One region of the Chromobacterium sp. INPA-IVC genome, then DNA from elsewhere that is predicted to be linked to it. Evidence: predicted binding sites of a transcription regulator. Region 1 holds the regulator's gene; the other holds the start of a gene.

Region 1 (5,048 bases):
CGGCGGCCTCCACCAGCACCGCCAGGTTGCGGCCGGCGGCCACGGGCAGCACTACCTTGCGCACGGTGACGCCGATGATGTCCTGGGTCTCGGACTGGATGTTCAGCCTATCCAGCGCCTGCATCGCCTGGTCGTTGGCCTTGACCAGATGGATGATCAGTTTCAGCACCTTCTTGGGGCGGACCGCGGTCTCGCCGAAGATGGTGCGGATGTTGAGGATGCCGAGGCCGCGCACTTCCAGGAAGTCGCGCAGCAGCGGCGGGCAGCGGCCTTCCAGCGTATCTGGGCCGATGCGGTACAGCTCGACGGCGTCATCGGCCACCATGCCGTGGCCGCGGGAGATCAACTCCAGCGCCAGCTCGCTCTTGCCCATCGCGGAGTCGCCCATGATCAGCACGCCGATCTCGAACACGTCGAGGAACACGCCGTGCAGCACGGTCGACACCGCCAGCGCGCGGGCCAGGTAGATCCGCAGCACGTCCATCAGGTACGGGCTTTCCAGCGTGCTGCACATCAGGGGCACGTTGTGGCTGTGGCAGTAGTCGCGCAGCAGCCGGGGCACCGGCTGGTTGTTGGTGACCATCACCACCGACATGCTCTTGTGGAACAGCTGGTCCAGCGCGGTCTTGGCCGCCGACTGCTCCAGTTTGTTCAGGTAGTCGACCTCGGCGAGGCCCAGCACTTGCACCCGGTTGGGGTGGATGAAGTTCAGGTGGCCGACCAGGGCCAGCGTCGGGCGCTGGTCGTCGTTGCCGATCACGTTGTCGGAGCCGCCGGTGCCGGCGACCCAAGTCAGATTCAGCTTCTGCTGGTTTTCCTGATACAGCCGGCGCACGGTGATGCTAGGCATGGGGCGTCCATTCGCAAAGCAGCTTGTACAGTTCGTCGCGCGCGCCGGTGCCCAGCATCTGCTCGCGCATCTGGCGGCTGGAGAACAGCTGCGCCAGCTCCGACAGCACCTGCAGGTGCAGGTCGGTGGCGTGCTCGGGGACCAGCAGCACGAACAGGCATTGCACCGGCTTGCCGTCCGGCGCGTCGAAGGGAATGGGCGCCTTCAGGCGGATGAACACGCCAGTGGCTTCCTTGAGGCCGCGCGCGCGGCCGTGGGGAATGGCCACGCCCTGGCCGAGTCCGGTGGAGCCCAGTTTTTCACGGCTGAACAGGCTGTCGAAAACCTCGCTGCGGGCGATGCCGCGGGTATTCTCCACGAGCAGCCCCACTTGTTCGAACACCCGCTTCTTGCTGGCGACGTCCAGATCCAGCAGGATATGGTCCGGGGTCAGGATCTTGCCGATGAGAGTCATGTTGGATTATGCATGCGGCTCTTGGGGTGAAACTGTGAATTCTACGTTGCCTTGATAGTACTGAAAACCGGCAAGCGCAAAGAAAAACGGGAACCGTCAGGCTCCCGTTGTCTTCAGCTAGGCCTTACAGCGTGGCCTGGGTCTGAGACGCTTCGCCCGAGCCCAGCGCGCGGTGCTCGGTCAGCTTTTCCTTGTACTTCAGGACTTGGCGGTCCAGCTTGTCCATCAGGAGGTCGATGGCGGCGTAGAGGTCGGCCTCGGAAGCTTCGATGTGGATGTCCTTGCCGGACAGGTGCACATTGACTTCAGCCTTCTGGACCAGCTTGTCCACCGACAGGGTGACGGAGATATCGATCACGTGGTCGACATGGCGGGTAATGCGCTCGAGCTTGTTCTCGATGTATTCGCGCAGCGACGGGGTGACTTCCAGGTGCAGGCCAGTTACTTTGAGGTTCATACCCTAGCTCCTTCTGGTGTTGACCACCCGGTCGGGTTGCCGGGCGGCATTGTATTCTTGAGGCGCCCTACAGTGCCTTGCGCAGATTCACCGCCGGAATCTGCATGGCTTCACGATACTTGGCTACGGTGCGTCTGGCAACCTGTATTCCCTGCTTGGCCAGCGCGTCGGCGATGGCGCTGTCGGACAACGGCTTCGCGCGGTCCTCGGCGTCTATCATGCCGCGGATATGGGCCTTGATCGCCGTGGCGGAGCACTCTCCGCCGCTTTCAGTTTCCAGCGAACTGCCGAAGAAATACTTGAGTTCGAACAAGCCCCGCGAACAAAGCAGGTATTTCTGGCTGGTGGATCGGGAAACGGTGGATTCGTGCAGGCCCAGTTCTTCCGCGATGTCCCGCAGGATCAGCGGGCGCATCGCCACTTCGCCGTGCTCAAAGAACGATTGCTGGCGCTCAACGATAGCTTCCGCCACTTTGAGTATGGTGTCAAACCGTTGCTGGATGTTCTTGACCAGCCAGCGCGCCTCCTGCAAACGGCCGGACATTTCGCCGCCGGCGCGCTGGTCGGCCAGCATGCGCTCGTACAGCCGGTTGACTCGCAGGCGGGGCATCGCCGCGCGATTGAGCTCGGCCGCCCAGCGGCCGCGCAGCTTGCGCACGCTGATGTCGGGAATCACGTAATGGATGTCGCCGTGGCCGAAGCCGGTGGCCGGGTGCGGGTTGAGGCGGGCGATCAGCGCCTGCGCGCCGCGCAGCGCCGCGTCGTCGCAGCGCAGCAGCTTTTTCAGCTTGGCGTAGTCGCGGCCGCCGAGCAGGGCCAGGTGCTCGCGGACGATGGCCAGCGCCAGCGCGTGCCCGGGCTCGCCGCCGGGAAGGCGCTGCAGCTGAAGCGTCAGCGATTCTGCCAGCGAGCGGGCGCCGACGCCTGCGGGATCGAATTGCTGCAGCAGCTTGAGGCCCACGGCCAGCTCGTCGACTTCCAGCTCCAGCTCCAGCGGCAGGTTGCCGGCCAGCTCGTCCAGCTCCAGCGGCAGGTAGCCGTCGTCGTCCAGCTCCTCGATCAGCAGGCGCATCACCGCGCGGTCGCGGTCGGAGAGGGCGATCTCGCTCAATTGGGTCAGCAGGTGTTCGCGCAGGCTGACCGGGCAGGGCACGTTGAGCATGGGGTCGAAGTCGTCGTCGTCCCCCCTGCGGCTGCCCGCGCCCCAATCTAGTAGCTCGCCGGCGCTGTCGTCGCGTCCATCCGCCTCTTGCGGCTCGGCCGCGCTTTCGGGCTGCTCCGCGCTGTCGGCCGCGGCTTCGCCGTCGCGGGGCTCGTCGCCGCGCTCCAACAGCGGATTGTCCAGCAGGAAACGCTCCACCTCCGTCTGCAGGTCCAGCGTGGACAGTTGCAGCAACTTGATCGATTGCTGCAGCTGCGGCGTCAGCGTCAGTTGCTGGGATACCTTGAGCTGAAGTGCCTGTTTCATCGTTTACAGATGGAAGTGCTCGCCGAGGTAGACCTCGCGCACTCTCTCGTTGTTGACCAGTTCTTCCGGCTCGCCGGAGGCCAGCACCGAGCCGTCGCTGATGATGTAGGCGCGGTCGCAGATGCGCAGCGTCTCGCGCACGTTGTGGTCGGTGATTAGCACGCCGATGCCGCGCTCCTTCAGGAAGGAGATGATCTTCTGGATGTCGATCACCGCGATCGGGTCCACGCCGGCGAACGGCTCGTCCAGCAGGATGAAGCGCGGGCGGGTGGCCAGCACGCGGGCGATCTCCACCCGGCGGCGCTCGCCGCCGGACAGCGACAGCGCGTTGCTGTCGCGCAGGTGGCCGATGTTGAGGTCGTCCAGCAGCAGGTCCAGCTCTTTCTCCAGCTCCTTGCCCTTGAGGCCGGAGATTTCCAGGATGGCGGCGATGTTCTCTTCCACCGTCATGCGGCGGAAGATGGACGCCTCCTGCGGCAGGTAGCCGAGGCCGAGCTGGGCGCGCTGATGGATCGGGTAGTGGGTGATGGACGCGTCGTCCAGGCGGATGTCGCCGTCGTCGGCGCCGATCAGGCCGACGATCATGTAGAAGCTGGTGGTCTTGCCGGCGCCGTTGGGACCGAGCAGGCCGACGACTTCGCCGCTCTCGATGCTGAGCGACACGTCTTTGACCACGGTGCGCTTCTTGAAGCGCTTTTTCAGGTTGGTGACGGTGAGGATGCTGTGCTTCATTGCGCGGCGGCTCCGGCGGCGGGCTTGGCGGCCGCCGGTTGCGACGCGGTGTTCTTCGGCTGCAGGATCACGGTGGTGCGTCCGCCCTTGCCGGCGTTGGCGCCGCCGCCCATCACCTGGTAGACCTCGCTCTGGGTGTCGTAGGTGATCACGTTGCCGATCACGAGGTCGCCGTTGCGCTTGACGCGGGCGTTGCCGGTCAGCACCGCGAAGTGCTTGGCGCTGTCGTAGTCCAGCTTGCTGGACTGGCCTTCGATCCAGCCGCTGTTGTTGTCCAGCTTCTGGCGGAAGGTGACGATGCGGCCGGTGGCCTGCAGCGTCTGGTTGCCTTGCGGGTCTTGGGTGGCGACCACCTTGTCGGCGTTCAGGCGCAGCGTGCCCTGGATCACCACCACGTTGCCGGTGCAGGTGGAGACGCCCTTGGTCTGCTCCATGGTGCAGCCATTGTCGCTGGTGATCTCGATGGGCTTGGTTTTGTCTGCCTGTTCGGCGTGCGCCAGCGCGGAGGCGGACAGCAGCAGGCCGGCCAGCAGGATGCGGGAATTATTTGGCATAGACGATCTTGGTCTTGGAATACAGATTGAGCAGGCCCAGCGACTCCTGATAGCTGAAGCCGATGGAGTTGGCGACCGAGTTGCCTTGGTAGATCACCGACGGCGCCTTGGAGCTGGCGAAGCGCTTGCCGGTATCGACGAACATCGCGCTGCTGACCAGCCGGGTCTCGGGCTGCTTGCTGTCTGCGGGTTTGATCAAAACGACTTTCTTGTCGAAGTAGGCCTGCTGGCTCTTGTTGTTGTAGCGGCCGGTTTCCCCGGTGACATGGTATTGCAGCACGCCCTGCTGGTACTGATACAGGTCGGGGTTCTCGAAATAGGCGTCGGGCTTGCCCGGATACTGCCACATGCGGGTGGCGATCAGCCGGTCCATCAGCTTGCCTTGCTTGTCGTAGCGGGTGGCGATCATGTTTTCCGCCACGTACTCGGGCTTGTCCGGGTCGAGTTCGCGGCGGTGGCTGTCCCAGCGCGAAATCTGGTCCAGCCATATCGTCAGCAGCGCGGTCAGTCCGACCAGCAGCACCGGGAACAGG
Region 2 (5,048 bases), on a different contig from region 1:
CCATCGCCGGCTGGAAAGGCATCCAGGCTTCCGACATGCTGCTGATGGCCGACCCTGCCACCGCCCGCCTCGATCCGTTCTTCGACGAGCCGACCGTGTTCATGCACTGCGACGTGATCGATCCGGCCGACGGCAAGGGCTACGACCGCGACCCGCGCTCCATCGCCAAGCGCGCCGAAGCCTACCTGAAGGCATCCGGCCACGGTGACACCGCCTACTTCGGCCCGGAGCCGGAATTCTTCATCTTCGACAGCATCACCTGGGGCGCCGACATGTCCGGCTGCTTCGTCAAGATCAAGGCCGAGGAAGCCGCATGGGCGTCCGCCGAGGAATTCGAAGGCGGCAACATGGGCCACCGCCCGGGCATCAAGGGCGGCTACTTCCCGGTGCCGCCGGTGGACTCCTCGCAGGACATCCGCTCCGCGATGGTGCTGCTGCTGGAAGAACTGGGCGTGCCGGTTGAAGTGCACCACCACGAAGTGGCCACCGCCGGCCAGAACGAGATCGGCACCAAGTTCAGCACGCTGACCCAGCGCGCCGACTGGACCCAGATCCTGAAGTACGTGGTGCACAACGTCGCCCACAGCTACGGCAAGACCGCCACCTTCATGCCCAAGCCCATCGTCGGCGACAACGGTTCCGGCATGCACGTCCACCAATCCATCTGGAAGGACGGCAAGAACCTGTTCGCGGGCGAAGGCTACGCCGGCCTGTCCGACACCGCGCTGTACTACATCGGCGGCATCATCAAGCACGCCAAGGCGCTGAACGCGATCACCAACCCGGGCACCAACTCCTACAAGCGCCTGGTGCCGCACTACGAAGCGCCGGTGAAGCTGGCCTACTCGGCCAAGAACCGCTCCGCCTCGATCCGCATCCCGCACGTGGCCAGCCCGAAGGGCCGCCGCATCGAAGCGCGCTTCCCGGATCCGCTGGCCAACCCGTACCTGTGCTTCTCCGCGCTGCTGATGGCCGGCCTGGACGGCATCCAGAACAAGATCCACCCGGGCGACGCCGCGGACAAGAACCTGTACGACCTGCCGCCGGAAGAAGACAAGCTGATCCCGACCGTGTGCGCCAGCCTGGACGAAGCGCTGGCCGCGCTGGACAAGGACCGCGAGTTCCTGACCCGCGGCGGCGTGTTCTCCAACGAGTGGATCGACGCCTACATCGAACTGAAGATGCAGGAAGTCAACCTGGCCCGCATGACCACCCACCCGGTGGAATTCGCGATGTACTACTCGCTGTAAGCAGAAAACGCGTCAATTGGAACGGCAGCCCAGGCTGCCGTTTTTCTTGCTCTCGCATAAATGACGCGGCGGCCCGATTTGCTTATCATGCAAGGGCGATCCACACCCTGTATCCGGACGATGAAGACATTCGCACTCTGCTTGCTGCTGGCCTGCGGGGCGGCCCAGGCGGCCACCATCTACAAGTACGTCGACCCGCAAGGCAACGTCACCTACACCAATGTGCCGATCCGCGGCGCGCAGCCGATCAAGCTGAATCCGCTGTCGTCCTATCCCAGCCAGCGCGCCAAGAACAACGGCGCCTCCGCCGGCAAGCCCGCCGCGTCCGGCGGCTATCCCAATGTGGACGCCGATACCCAGAAGCAGCGCGACGGCGGCCGCAAAAAGATACTGGAGCAGGAGCTGTCCAACGAAGCCAAGGCGCTGGACGCCGCCAAGAAGGCGCTGGATGAAGGCAAGGCGGTGCGGCTGGGAGACGAGGCCCGCAACTACCAGAAGTATCTGGACCGGGTGCAAAAACTGCAGAACGAAGTCACCGACCGCGAAAAGAACGTCCAGGCTCTGAAGAAGGAACTCGGCCTGCCATAGCCATACGCACCATTATGGTGCACACTTGAGCCAGGACGCGCGTCCGCGCCCCGCGGCGCGGTCCTACGGGCTGGCGCGCTTATTGCTGCGTTCAGCGCGACACCACCATCCAAGCCATCCCATGACGATACCCAGCTTTGCCGGACTGGAGCTCCTGGACACCCCGGTGCTGATCTGCGACGCCGACGCCGCGCTGCGCTTCGTCAATCCCGCCTGCGAAAACCTGCTGGCGCTGGGCAGCCGCGAGTTGCTGCGCCACGCGCTGCCCGACCTGTTCCAGCCCTGCCCCGAACTGCTCCAGGCGCTCTCCACCGCGCTCGGCCAGGGCGCCAGCTACATCGAGCACGACCTGGAGCTGAAGCCGCTGCACAACGACGCGGCGCTGCACGTGATGCTGTCGATCACGCCGATCGATGTCGAAGGCTGCCAGGCGCTGATCGAGCTCAGGCCGCTGGACCAGCAGCTGAAGATCGCCAACGAAGAGCGCTCGCTGATGCAGCACCAGGCCAACCGCGAGCTGATCCGCAATCTGGCGCATGAGATCAAGAACCCGCTGGGCGGCATCCGCGGCGCGGCGCAGCTGCTGGAGCACGAGCTGGCCGACCGGCCGGAGCTGAAGGAATACACCGAGGTGATCACCGAGGAGGCGCTGCGGCTGCAGACGCTGGTGGACCGCCTGCTGGCGCCGCACCGCAGCCACAACCGCGGGCCGATCAACATCCACGAGGTGCTGGAGCGGGTGCGCAGCATCGCGCTGGCCCAGCATCCGCAAGGCCTCGCCGTGGTCCGCGACTACGACACCAGCTTGCCGCTGCTGTCCGCCGACAAGGAACAGCTGATCCAGGTGGTGCTCAACATCGTCAACAACGCGGTGCAGGCGCTGCGCGGCCAGGGACGCATCACGCTGCGCACCCGGGTGGCGCGGCAGATCACGCTGGCGCGCAAACGCCACCAGCTGGCACTGAAATTGCAGATCGTCGACGATGGCCCCGGCATTCCCGACGACATCCGCGACCACATCTTCTACCCGCTGGTCACCGGCCGCGCCGAAGGCACCGGCCTGGGGCTGACCTTGGCCCAGGCCTTCGTCCACCAGCACGGCGGCAGCATAGAGTTCGACTCTCGGCCGGGCCAGACCTGCTTCACCGTGCTGCTGCCCTTCGGCGGCGAAGCCGGATAACGACAAAAGAACACGAGGAGAAACGCCATGGCCAAGCCGGTCTGGATCATAGACGACGACAAGGCGATACGCTGGGTGCTGGAAAAGGCGCTGACCCGCGCCGGCATCGCCTTCGACAGCTTCGCCAGCGCCGACGACGCGCTCAACGCGCTGTACGACGACAAGCCGCAGGCCATCATTTCCGACATCCGCATGCCGGGCACCGACGGCCTGAAATTCCTGGCCAAGGTGAAAACCGAGCATCCGCAGTTGCCGGTGATCATCATGACCGCCCACTCCGACCTGGACTCCGCGGTGTCGGCCTTCCAGGGCGGCGCCTTCGAGTACCTGCCCAAGCCCTTCGACATCGACCAGGCGGTGCTGCTGATCGAGCGCGCGCTGGCCGAGAGCGAGGCGCAGGACGCCGGCGCCGACAGCCCGGAAGCGATGCCGGTGCTGCTGGGCCAGGCCCCGGCGATGCAGGACGTGTTCCGCGCCATCGGCCGGCTGGCCCAGTCCAACGTCACCGTGCTGATCACCGGCGAATCCGGCACCGGCAAGGAGCGGGTGGCCGAGGCGCTGCACCGCCACTCGGTGCGCGCCGGCAAGCCCTTCATCGCGCTCAATACCGCGGCGATACCGAAAGATCTGCTGGAATCGGAGCTGTTCGGCCATGAGAAAGGCGCCTTCACCGGCGCGCTGGCCACGCGTCGCGGCCGCTTCGAGGAAGCCGAAGGCGGCACGCTGTTCCTGGACGAGATCGGCGACATGCCGACCGAGCTGCAGACCCGGCTGCTGCGGGTGCTGTCCGACGGCCACTTCTACCGCGTCGGCGGCCACACCCCGATCAAGGCCAATGTGCGGGTGATCGCCGCCACCCACCAGAACCTGGAACAGCGGGTGCGCGACGGCCAGTTCCGCGAAGACCTGTACCACCGCCTCAACGTGATCCGGCTGCGGCTGCCGCCCCTGCGCGAGCGGCGCGAGGACATCCCGCTGCTGGCCCGCCACTTCCTGGCCAAGAGCGCCGCGCAGCTGGGCGTTGAGTCCAAGCGCCTGTCCGAGGCGGCGATGGCGCTGATCCAGCGCAGCGCCTTCACCGGCAACGTCCGCGAGCTGGAAAACCTGTGCCAGTGGATTTGCGTGATGGCGCCGGGCCAGACCGTCGAAGTGGCCGACTTGCCGCCGGAGCTGCGCGAGCCGCAGGCCGAGGCCTCCGCCTGCCCCGATGGCGACTGGAACCGGATGCTGGAGGAGGAAATCCGCCGCCGGCTGCGCGCCGGCGATGTCGGCATCGTCGACGAGCTGACCCGCCGCTTCGAAACCACCTGCATCCGCGCCAGCCTCGGCCATACCGGCGGCCGCCGGGTGGAAGCCGCCCACCTGTTGGGCTGGGGGCGCAACACGCTGACCCGCAAGATTCAGGAGCTGGGATTGGAGCGCGGCAGCTAGCACAGTCGATTGTTAATCAAACAATGATAAAACAATCAGCATATTTTCAATTAATTTTGATAAAATGGGCAGACCTATTCCCAGTTCGAATATCCGATGTCCCGTCTGCCCATCGCGCTGGCTTGTCTGTGCCCCCTGTCGCTGTCCGCCGCGGAGCCTCTGCGCGTCGGCATCAGCGACGCGCTGACCAGTCCCTATATGATCGAAGACCCGGCGGCCGACAGCCCGCCCCGCGGCCGGGCCATCGACCTGGCGCGGAGCGCGCTGCGCCGCTGCGGGCTGGACGCGCGCTTTCTGCGGCAGCCCGGCAAGCGCCTGGTGCAAAACCTGGGCCTGGATAGGCTGGACGGCGCGCTGCTGCTGTCCTACCAGCCTCCGCGCCGCGGCCTGATGGCCTATCCGATGCGCGACGGCCAGGCGGACCCCAGCCGCCGGATGGCCACCTTCGACTATGCCTTCTATATCCGCGACGACAGCGACCTGAGCTGGAACGGCGCCCGACTGCGAGGACTGGAAGGACCAGTCGGCATCAATCGCGGCTGGTCCATAGAACGGGATCTGCGGGAGCTCGGCCTGCGAGTGGAAAACGGCAACGCCAT

The links. The regulator sigma-54, encoded in region 1, starts transcription at its own class of promoters, with help from an activator protein. The targets are predictions, from matches to a motif close to CTGGCACGCTTCATGCTT.
Region 2: the regulator sigma-54 is predicted to act here: its motif matches at 1,909-1,926, upstream of glnL (nitrogen regulation protein NR(II)).

What each region holds. Positions count from the first base shown of each region.
Region 1 is NZ_JBTNLS010000006.1:215,153-220,200, reverse strand. It holds gene hprK (HPr(Ser) kinase/phosphatase) at 1-850, opposite strand, end outside; gene ptsN (PTS IIA-like nitrogen regulatory protein PtsN) at 843-1,304, opposite strand; gene hpf (ribosome hibernation-promoting factor, HPF/YfiA family) at 1,429-1,761, opposite strand; gene ACX17K_RS12750 (RNA polymerase factor sigma-54) at 1,829-3,229, opposite strand; gene lptB (LPS export ABC transporter ATP-binding protein) at 3,233-3,961, opposite strand; gene lptA (lipopolysaccharide transport periplasmic protein LptA) at 3,958-4,515, opposite strand; gene lptC (LPS export ABC transporter periplasmic protein LptC) at 4,505-5,048, opposite strand, start outside.
Region 2 is NZ_JBTNLS010000004.1:85,840-90,887, forward strand. It holds gene glnA (type I glutamate--ammonia ligase) at 1-1,250, shown strand, start outside; gene ACX17K_RS08030 (DUF4124 domain-containing protein) at 1,371-1,838, shown strand; gene glnL (nitrogen regulation protein NR(II)) at 1,960-3,018, shown strand; gene ntrC (nitrogen regulation protein NR(I)) at 3,046-4,449, shown strand; gene ACX17K_RS08045 (substrate-binding periplasmic protein) at 4,546-5,048, shown strand, end outside.